3 regions of the Dysosmobacter sp. Phy genome follow, and region 3 is predicted to be linked to each of the others. Evidence: predicted binding sites of a transcription regulator. Region 3 holds the regulator's gene; each other region holds the start of a gene.
The links. The regulator NrdR, encoded in region 3, represses ribonucleotide reductase genes. The targets are predictions, from matches to a motif close to CACNANATNTNGTG.
Positions count from the first base shown of each region.

Region 1: a site for NrdR is predicted at 1,268-1,281, ahead of ACVDHE_RS01470 (ribonucleoside triphosphate reductase). Genes of this name have one in related genera too.
Region 2: a site for NrdR is predicted at 1,270-1,283, ahead of nrdD (anaerobic ribonucleoside-triphosphate reductase). Genes of this name have one in related genera too.

Region 1 covers NZ_CM136997.1:311,685-314,951, forward strand. The annotation lists gene ACVDHE_RS01460 (papain-like cysteine protease family protein) at 1-193, opposite strand, end outside; gene ACVDHE_RS01465 (anaerobic ribonucleoside-triphosphate reductase activating protein) at 336-1,232, shown strand; gene ACVDHE_RS01470 (ribonucleoside triphosphate reductase) at 1,381-3,267, shown strand, end outside.
Region 2 covers NZ_CM136997.1:3,067,868-3,071,134, reverse strand. The annotation lists gene nrdD (anaerobic ribonucleoside-triphosphate reductase) at 1-1,200, opposite strand, end outside; gene ACVDHE_RS15260 (helix-turn-helix domain-containing protein) at 1,543-2,007, opposite strand; gene ACVDHE_RS15255 (TIGR01212 family radical SAM protein) at 2,122-3,015, shown strand; gene catA (type A chloramphenicol O-acetyltransferase) at 3,124-3,267, shown strand, end outside.
Region 3 covers NZ_CM136997.1:2,456,111-2,459,377, reverse strand. The annotation lists gene glmS (glutamine--fructose-6-phosphate transaminase (isomerizing)) at 1-316, opposite strand, end outside; gene ACVDHE_RS12150 (DUF421 domain-containing protein) at 676-1,356, shown strand; gene ACVDHE_RS12145 (DUF4363 family protein) at 1,353-1,733, shown strand; gene nrdR (transcriptional regulator NrdR) at 1,737-2,195, opposite strand; gene ACVDHE_RS12135 (hypothetical protein) at 2,389-2,913, opposite strand; gene ACVDHE_RS12130 (hypothetical protein) at 2,990-3,267, opposite strand, start outside.

The DNA.
Region 1 (3,267 bases), 1.0 Mb from region 3:
CCCCGTCCTCTTCGGACAGATCGATGGCGTAGGGGATCTTCATTTCATCGGTGAAATTCCCAGTGCTCTGGGTCTGTGCGGCATCGGCCGCAGTGGTGTCCTCGGCATTGTCAGCCGGTGTGTCAGTGGCGCAGCCGGAGAGAATTCCGGTCAGCATCAGCAGGGTCAGCGCCAGGGTGACTGTTTTTTTCATTTTCGATCTCCTTTTCGGGGTGTTCCCCCGTCCGATTTTACGCGTCCCGGCGGGGCGCGCATTGGTTTTATTATAAGAACACGCTCCCCCCTGTTCAAGATGGGGAAGCGCCGGTTTTTTGCCGGCAAAAGGAGGAAAAATCATGCAGATTGCAACATACCCGGCACCTGCCTGCGGCGGCCACTCCGCCGCCATCCGGGAGGCGCTCCTCCCGCGGCGGGCCTCTTTATTTGGCTTTTGTTGCAACCACCACTTCCTATTGTGTTTTTTAAAGTTTACAATAACAACATCTTGTAATCTGGAGCAGGTCAAGGAGGAGAGGAACGTGCGGATCTGCGGACTGCAAAAACTATCCATGGTGGACTATCCGGGAAAGCTGGCAGCCACGGTGTTCACCGGCGGCTGTAATCTGCGGTGCCCATTCTGTCACAATGCCCTGCTGGTAACGCGGCTGGCAGAGAGCCCTGCTCTGACGGAGCAGGACGTGCTGAACTTTCTGAGCACGCGCCGGGGGCTTCTGGACGGGGTGGTCCTCTCCGGCGGGGAGCCGCTGCTGCACCCCGGCGCAGCGGATTTTCTGGCGGCAGTGCGGGACATGGGCTTCGCCGTGAAGCTGGACACCAACGGCTTCTATCCCCAGGCCCTGAAGGAGATCCTGGACCGGGGGCTGGCAGACTATGTGGCTATGGACATCAAGAACTGCCCGGCGCGATACGGCGAGACCTGCGGCGTGCCGGGGCTGGACGCCGGCCCGGTGGAGGAGAGCCTGAGGCTGCTCATCGGCAGCGGCGTGGACTTCGAGCTGCGCACCACACTGGTGCGGGAGCTCCACACGGCGGAGGACCTGGCCGCCATGGGCCGCTGGGTGGCAGGCTTTTTCCCGGAGGGTCGGACGCCCCGGTTCTTCCTTCAGAAATTCGTGGATTCCGGCAATCTGATCGCCGGCGGCTGTCATGGGTTCAGCGATGTCGAAATGGCGGCTCTTTCTGAGATCCTCCGTCCCTTCCTGCCCCGGGCGGAGCTGCGGGGCGTGGAGTGACTCTGGTTTCCTTTGTGGATTCCTACGAAAGACATCACAAGATATTGTGGTTTCCTCCATTGACTTTACCACAGCGTGTGGTACAATGGATTTCGCGGGGCGCACGGCTCCGCAGGTGTGTAATTCAAAGAGAAAGCAGGGGACCTTCATGTATCAAGTTGTGAAAAGAGACGGTCAGGTCGCGGAATTCAATCTCGCCAAGATCAGCGCGGCCATTACCAAGGCTTTTGAGGCCACTCATAAGGAATATAACCCGGACATCATCGACCTGCTGGCCCTCCGGGTGACTGCGGACTATCAGGACAAGATCCATGACGGCAAGGTCTCTGTGGAACAGATCCAGGACAGCGTGGAGGATGTGCTCAGCCAGGCCGGCTATGCCGATGTGGCCAAGGCCTACATCCTCTACCGCAAGCAGCGGGAGAAGATCCGCAACCTCAACTCCACCATGCTGGACTACAAGGAGCTGGTGGACAACTATGTGAAGATCAACGACTGGCGCGTGAAGGAGAACTCCACCGTCACCTACTCCGTGGGCGGCCTGATCCTCTCCAACTCCGGCGCCATCACCGCCAACTACTGGCTCAGCGAGATTTACGATGAGGAGATCGCCAGAGCCCACAAGGACGGCGATATCCACCTCCACGACCTCTCCATGCTCACCGGCTACTGCGCCGGCTGGAGCCTCAAGCAGCTGATCCAGCAGGGCCTGGGCATCCCCGGCAAGATCAACTCCACCCCTGCCAGCCACCTGTCCACCCTGTGCAACCAGATGGTGAACTTCTTAGGGATCATGCAGAACGAGTGGGCCGGCGCCCAGGCGTTCAGCTCCTTTGACACGTACCTTGCTCCCTTCGTCAAGGTGGACAACCTCTCCCAGAAGGAAGTCAAGCAGTGCATCCAGTCCTTCGTCTTCGGCGTGAACACCCCCTCCCGCTGGGGCACCCAGGCGCCCTTCTCCAACATCACCCTGGACTGGACCGTCCCCAAGGATCTGGAGAACCTGCCGGCCATCGTGGGCGGCAAGGAGCAGGACTTCACCTACGGTGACTGCAAAAAAGAGATGGACATGGTCAACAAGGCCTTCATCGAGATCATGACCGAGGGCGACGCCGATGGCCGGGGCTTCCAGTATCCCATCCCCACCTACTCCATCACCAAGGACTTCGACTGGTCCGACACTGAAAATAACCGGCTCCTCTTTGAGATGACCGCCAAGTACGGCACCCCCTACTTCTCCAACTACATCAACTCCGACATGGAGCCCTCCGACGTGCGCAGCATGTGCTGCCGCCTGCGGCTGGACCTGCGGGAGCTGCGCAAGAAGTCCGGCGGCTACTTCGGCTCCGGCGAGTCCACCGGCTCCGTGGGCGTGGTCACCATCAACCTGCCCCGGATCGCGTACCTGTCCCAGACTCCCGAGGAGTTCTATGAGCGCCTGGACCACATCATGGACGTGGCGGCCCGGAGCCTCAAGACCAAGCGCACTGTCATCACCCGCCTGATGGAGGCGGGCCTGTATCCCTACACCAAATATTATCTGGGCACCTTTGATAACCACTTCTCCACCATCGGCCTGATCGGTATGAACGAGGTGGGCCTCAACGCCAAGTGGCTGCGCAAGGACCTGACCCACCCCGAGACCCAGGCCTTTGCCAAGGACGTGCTCAACCACATGCGCGAGCGCCTGAGCGACTACCAGGAGATGTACGGCGACCTCTATAACCTGGAGGCCACCCCCGCGGAATCCACCACCTACCGTCTGGCCAAGCACGACGTGGAGAAGTACCCCGACATCATCACCGCCGCCAAGAACCCCGGCGACACGCCGTACTACACCAACAGCTCTCACCTGCCCGTGGGCTACACCACCGACATCTTTGACGCCCTGGCCATTCAGGACGAGCTGCAGACCCTCTACACCTCCGGCACCGTGTTCCACGCCTTCCTGGGCGAGAAGCTGCCGGACTGGAAGGCGGCCGCCAATCTGGTCCGCAAGATCGCGGAGAACTTCAAGCTGCCCTACTACACCATG
Region 2 (3,267 bases), 610 kb from region 3:
GGACCGGCAGCCCATGCAGGTGTACACGTCGCCCTTGAGCTCCAGCATCTTCTTGGCGGAGATGTAGTCGGGCACCATCCGCCGGGCGGTGCACTTGGCGGCCAGCTTGGTGAGATACCAGTAGGGGGCGTCCTCGGTGATGTTGTCCTCCTCCAGCACGTAGATGAGCTTGGGGAAGGCGGGGGTGATCCACACGCCGGCCTCGTTCTTCACGCCCTGGTAGCGCTGCTCCAGGGTCTCCTCGATGATGAGGGCCAGGTCCTTTCGCTCCTGGTCATTTTTGGCCTCGCCCAGGTACATGAACACGGTGACGAAGGGTGCCTGTCCGTTGGTGGTCAGCAGCGTCAGCACCTGGTACTGGATGGTCTGCACGCCGCGGCGCACCTCGTCCCGCAGCCGGGACTCCACCAGCTCCCGGAGCTTGTCCTCCCCGGGGTCCACGCCGATGGCGGCCATCTCCTGCTCCACCACCTTGCGGATCTTCTGGCGGCTCACATCCACGAAGGGAGCCAGATGAGCCAGGGAGATGGACTGCCCGCCGTATTGGTTGGAGGCCACCTGGGCGATGATCTGGGTGGCGATGTTGCAGGCGGTGGAAAAGCTGTGAGGCCGCTCGATGAGGGTCCCGGTGATGACGGTGCCGTTTTGCAGCATGTCCTCCAGGTTCACCAGGTCGCAGTTGTGCATGTGCTGGGCGTAATAGTCGGAGTCGTGGAAGTGGATGATGCCCTCCTTGTGGGCCTCCACGATGTCCGCCGGCAGCAGCAGCCGCTCACTCAGGTCCCGGGAGACCTCGCCGGCCATGTAGTCCCGCTGGGTGGAGTTGACCACCGGGTTCTTGTTGGAGTTCTCCTGCTTGGCCTCCTCGTTGCAGCACTCGATGAGGCTGAGGATCTTCTCATCGGTGGTGTTGCTGCGGCGGACCAGGGAGCGGGTATAGCGGTAGGTGACGTAGTTCTTGGCCACCTCGTAGGCGCCGTGGGCCATGATCTGGTACTCCACCAGGTCCTGGATCTCCTCCACGGAGGGAGAGCGGTTCATTTTCAGGCAGCTGAGTTCCACGAACTCTGCGATCCGCCGGATCTGCATGGGGGTCATGCGGGCGTCCTCCGTGACGCTCTCGTTGGCCTTGGTAATGGCGGCCACGATCTTTTCAATATCAAACACGACCTCTGTTCCGTTGCGCTTGATGACTTTCATGCTGGTTCCCTCCGTCATTCTCTCTGCGGCGAGCCGCACAATATATCTGATGTGTTTCCCATTATAATGCACAAGATATGGTGTCCGCAGTGGCATTTGCCACCATTCAAAAAAATGGGGGCGGGCTGTGGAGCACCGCACGCAAGGCATTATTTTGCCAAAAGATCCGGCGAATGTCCATTGGGATTTTACACAGAAACGCCCCGTTGTTTTTGCTGCCGCTTTTCTTTGGTATGGACCTCTTTCCTTTCCGGCTGCAGCGGAGTACAATGGGGGTACAGGGAGGGGGTGTCCGTCCGGCAAAAAAGGAGCCGGAGGACGGCAGTCCTCCGGCCCGGGGCCTCAGCGGCGGTTCAGTTCCTTTCGCACGGCTGCGGCAATCAGCGACTGCCCCTCGGGGGAGCGCAGCGCCTGGACCACCGCGTCATGGACCATGTCCTGGAAGGCCTTGCTCTTCAGCAGCGCCGAGAACACGGCCCCCTCGCCCTGGCCGCCGGAGGAGGCGGTCACCACAGGCCGCTCCGGTGCGGGCCGCGTGGGGCGGACCGGCTGGGCCGGCTCGTCGGAGAAGGAGTTATTGAGCCAGTTTTCCATCTGGGTGCGGTCGTCGCTCTCCCCTCTGAGATAAAAGACCGACACGCCGAAAAAGGACGCCAGCTTCTGCTGCTGGTCCTGTGTGGGCGTCTGACGGCCGGTTTCAAACTTTTCCGTGGCGTTTCTGGGCAGGCCCAGCGCGGCGGAGAGCGCCGGCCGGCTCAGGCCCTTTTCGGTGCGGAGCGCCTCGATGCGCTGTGCCATTGTGACCATAGGATCGACCTCCTGTGATAGATGCGGCCCTGGGGCCGCGCTGGGATCATTATACGCCAAAGCACCGCCTCAAAAAAGAGGCAGTTCGAAATTTTCCGCCGGGAGGCACCGACCATGTACTGGAACAGTCTCAACGAGGATCTGCGGCGCCGGTACGGCCGCAAGGTCTATAAGCTGGCCCTCTCCTCCGGCTGCTCCTGCCCCAACCGGGACGGGACGCTGGATACCCGGGGCTGTATCTTCTGCGACGGCGCAGGCGCTTTCGCCGAGACCGGGGACATCCCGGCTCAGCTGACGGCGGCCCGCCGCCGGGTGGCGGCCAAGGCGGGGAAGGCCTCCCTTTTTATTGCCTACTTCCAGTCCTTCACCAACACCTATGCTCCGGCGGAGCGGCTGCGGGGGCTGTACACCGCCGCCATGGCGCCGGAGGATATCGTGGCGCTGTCCATCGCCACAAGACCGGACTGCCTGCCGCCGGAGGTGCTGGAGCTGCTGCGGGAGCTGAACCGGATCAAGCCCGTTTGGGTGGAGCTGGGCCTCCAGACCATCCACCCACAAAGCGCCGCCTACATCCGCCGGGGCTACGACCTGCCGGTGTTCGACCGGGCAGTCCGGGAATTGAAGGCGGCGGGGATCACCGTGGTGGTCCATCAGATCCTGGGCCTGCCGGGGGAGACGGAGGAGATGATGGCCGCCACCGCCCGGTACATTGGCGCATCAGGGGCCGATGGTATCAAGTTCCACCTGCTGCATGTGCTGCGGGGCACGGACCTGGCCGCGGACTGGGCGGCAGGGCGAGTTGCCTGCCTGGATTTGGAGGCCTATATCGCGGCCCTGGAAGCGTGCCTGCGGAGCATCCCCCGGGAGATGGTGGTCCACCGGCTCACCGGGGACGGCGCCAAGCGGGATCTGCTCTCACCCCTTTGGAGCGGCGACAAGAAACGGGTGCTGAACGCCATCCGCAATGCTTTTTTGCGGGACGATCTGGAACAGGGGAGCGCGCTGTGACGGCGGTTGCTCCCGAAACGGGGAAATGCTATGCTGAGCCTGTCCCGCTGCACGGACCTCACGGCTGCGGGAGGAGAGAGCCGGACAGACAAAGAGAGGAGAGAACCTATGATGTTTACCAGGATCGACCGGGAGACATGGCCGCGGAGAGAATACTTTACACATTATTTCACCCAGGTGCCCTGCACATACAGCGCCACGTTCCAGCTGGATATCACCGGGCTGCGGGAGAGCGGCAGGCCGCTGTATCCG
Region 3 (3,267 bases):
CGATAATGCCGTTGTGGACCAGGGCGATCTGGCCGTTCTCGCTGACATGGGGGTGGGCGTTGGCGTCGTTGGGCTCGCCGTGGGTGGCCCAGCGGGTATGGCCAATGCCCAGAGTGCCCTCCAGATCGGCGCCGCCGTGGATCATGTCGGAGAGCACCTGGAGACGGCCCTTGGCCTTTTTCACCTGGAGGCCGCGGGTCTCAGAGCGCACCGCCACGCCGGCGGAGTCGTAGCCCCGGTACTCCATCCGGGCAAGGCCCTCCAGCAAGATCGGGGCGGCCGGCTCCCGGCCCACAAATCCAATAATTCCGCACATATCAAAGAATTCCTCCTGAATATTCAAAACTTCATTTCGCGGGGGCCGGACGCGCAGCCGTCCCTTCCCCTTCCGCGGTCGCGGTCCCTTTGTTGCGCGGTCGCCCGCGTTTTTCCGGACCGTGTCACGCGCCCCGCGGGCGCGGAGGGGCATCCGCCGAGTGGTTCGATACTCCCCTCTCCTCGTCATCCTGTAAAGGTTTTATCCATTACAGGACCAGGCGCTGTTGATGGGCAAGCCCATAGTCCTCCTTTCCTTCTGCGCTTGTGGTGAGATATGAAAACGCCCCTGTGGGGCCGTATCCCCGTATGGAAATTTCCCGCCGGCACATACTATCCGGCAGGAGGTGACCGCCTGTGATGACCGCCTTTGCCCGCTCCTGCATCCTGTACTTTCTCATCATGATCGGCCTGCGGCTCATGGGAAAGCGGCAGATCGGCGAGCTGGAGCCCAGCGAGCTGGTCCTGACCATGATGATCTCGGACCTGGCCACTGTCCCCATGCAGGACTTCGGGATCCCGCTGCTGGCGGGCGTGGTGCCCATTTTGACGCTGCTGTCCCTCTCTCTCCTGTTAAGTCAACTCTCTTTACACCATTTGCGGCTCCGGGCCTTGATCTGCGGAACGCCCGCCATTCTCATCGAAAAGGGCCGCATCTGTCAGTCGGCCATGCGGAAAAACCGCTACACCCTGGACGAGCTCCTGGAGGAGCTGCGGGAGCAGGGATACAGCCGGGTGGCGGACGTGAAATACGCGGTGCTGGAAAACTCCGGCCAGCTGTCGGTCTTTCCCTGGACGGCCCAGCAGCCCCCCACCGCTCAGCAGCTGGGGCTGGACCTCAAGGACGACGTAACGCTGCCCACGGTGCTCATCAACGACGGCCGGCTCCTCCGGCAGAACCTCGCTGCCTGCGGCCGGGACGAGCAGTGGCTGAAAAAGCAGCTGTCCCGGGAAAAGGCCGCCTCCCCCCGGGAGGTGTTCCTGATGACCCTGGACGAGGACGGCACTGTATTCTGCGTGAAAAAGGAGCCGACGCCATGAAAGCCTACCTCAAGCCTCTGGCGGTGCTGGCGGCCATCCTGGCCTTCGCCCTCTGGAACGGCGCCGCCATGACCGCCCACACGGACCGCTGGCGCGCCCAGGTGGAGCAGGCCGACGCCCTGGCTCAGGCGGAGGATTGGAGCCGGGCCGTGGAGATCCTGGCGGACAGCTACGCCGACTGGTCCGGCAAGCAGACCTACCTCCACATCGTCACGGAGCACGACGCCGTGGACGACGCCGAGGCCATGTACCGGCGGGCCCTGGCCTTTGCCGCCACCCGGGAACTGACGGAGTTCCGGGCGGAGCTGGCGGACCTGCGGGATCAGCTGCGCCTGCTGGCGGAGATGGAGCGGCTCAATGTGAAGAACGTCCTGTGACTGTCAGCGGTTGTCGGCCAGGAGCTTGTTCAGCTCCGCCATGAAGGTGTCGATGTCCTTGAACTGGCGGTAGACGGAGGCAAAGCGCACATAGGCCACCTGGTCCACGGCCCGCAGCCGCTCCATGACCTTCTCGCCGACGATCTCGGTACTGATCTCCCGGTCCATGGAGTTTTGCAGGTCCTGCTCGATCTCCGCGGCAATTTTCTCCAGCTCCGCCAAGGGGACCGGCCGCTTCTCACAGGCCCGGATCATGCCGCCCAGGACCTTGCGCCGCTCAAAGCTCTGACGGCTGCCGTCCTTCTTCACCACCACCATGGGCAAACTCTCCACCGTCTCATAGGTGGTGAAGCGCTTGCCGCAGGACAGGCACTCCCGCCGGCGGCGGATGCTGCTGTTCTCGTCGGCAGGGCGGGAATCGATGACCTTGCTCTCACTGTATCCGCAATAGGGGCATTTCATGGCTGACCTCCCGATGTTCGCCGGCGGGCGCCGGCGGTCTCGCTCCGGGACGATCCGGAGCGGCCCGGACCAAGCGGCCGCTCCGCCGGTGGGGCGGAACGCAACATATGGTGGCCGCTTCTGCGTTATTATACCACACCTTTTTTTAATATGGTATACATAATTTGCGTCCGGCACATCTTTTTCCTGATTTTCACAGCACCGGCCGCTCCCGGCTGTCAAAGGCATACACCCAGTACCGCTCACCCCGAACCCGGCAGGGCCTGGCGAAGCAGAACAGGCCCGTCAGCGGCACCGGCCGCCGGGGGTCATAGGGCACCGCCAGCAGCAGCGTCTGCCCCTCCCGCCGCCACAGAAGGCCGGGGACCTCCCGCAGTCCGCGGCGCAGCCAGGGGGAGCGGAACAGCGCCTCGGCCTCCGCGGGAGCCCAGTCCCCCGCCGCCTCCTCCGGCGGCGAGGCGGGCCGCACCTCTCCCCGCAGCAGCCGCCCCGCCGGGGCGGTCATCCGGTGGGAAAAGCGCCGCCGCAGCACCGCCGCGTCCCCCTGGGGCTCCAGGACCCCCAGCCGCAGCTCTCCCCGGTCCCCTACGGCCCAGGCGCACCAAAGTCCCTCCCCCGGCAGGGCGCAGCGGACGGAAAAGCAGGTGTACAGCGCCTCCCGCTCCGCCGTCAGCTCGCCCACGGACCGCTCCTTCCACAACAGCGGAAACTTGTCCATACCCCCGCTCCCTTCCGCGAAAACGCCCGTCTGCGCAATCCTATGCGCAGACGGGCGCGGGTATGCCCACACGCGGTCAGGCGATGGTATAGCTTCCCCGGACCAGCAGCTTGGTGGTGGCGGCGGTGGCCTTGACGCCCCGTCCCTCCACGGTCATCATATACAGGTGGTTCTGCACCAGAGCGGCCCCGCCGGCCAGGGTGGTGGCGGCGCTCTCGTCGATCAGGCCCGGGCTGGAGGGGGCCACGCAGGTGGCGGTGCCCACCCGCAGCATCACCTCGCAGCCGATGTCTCCGGTGAGAACCTGGCCGCTGGAGAGGGTCACCACCGTGAAGACGGAGGCCGTGGTGGTGC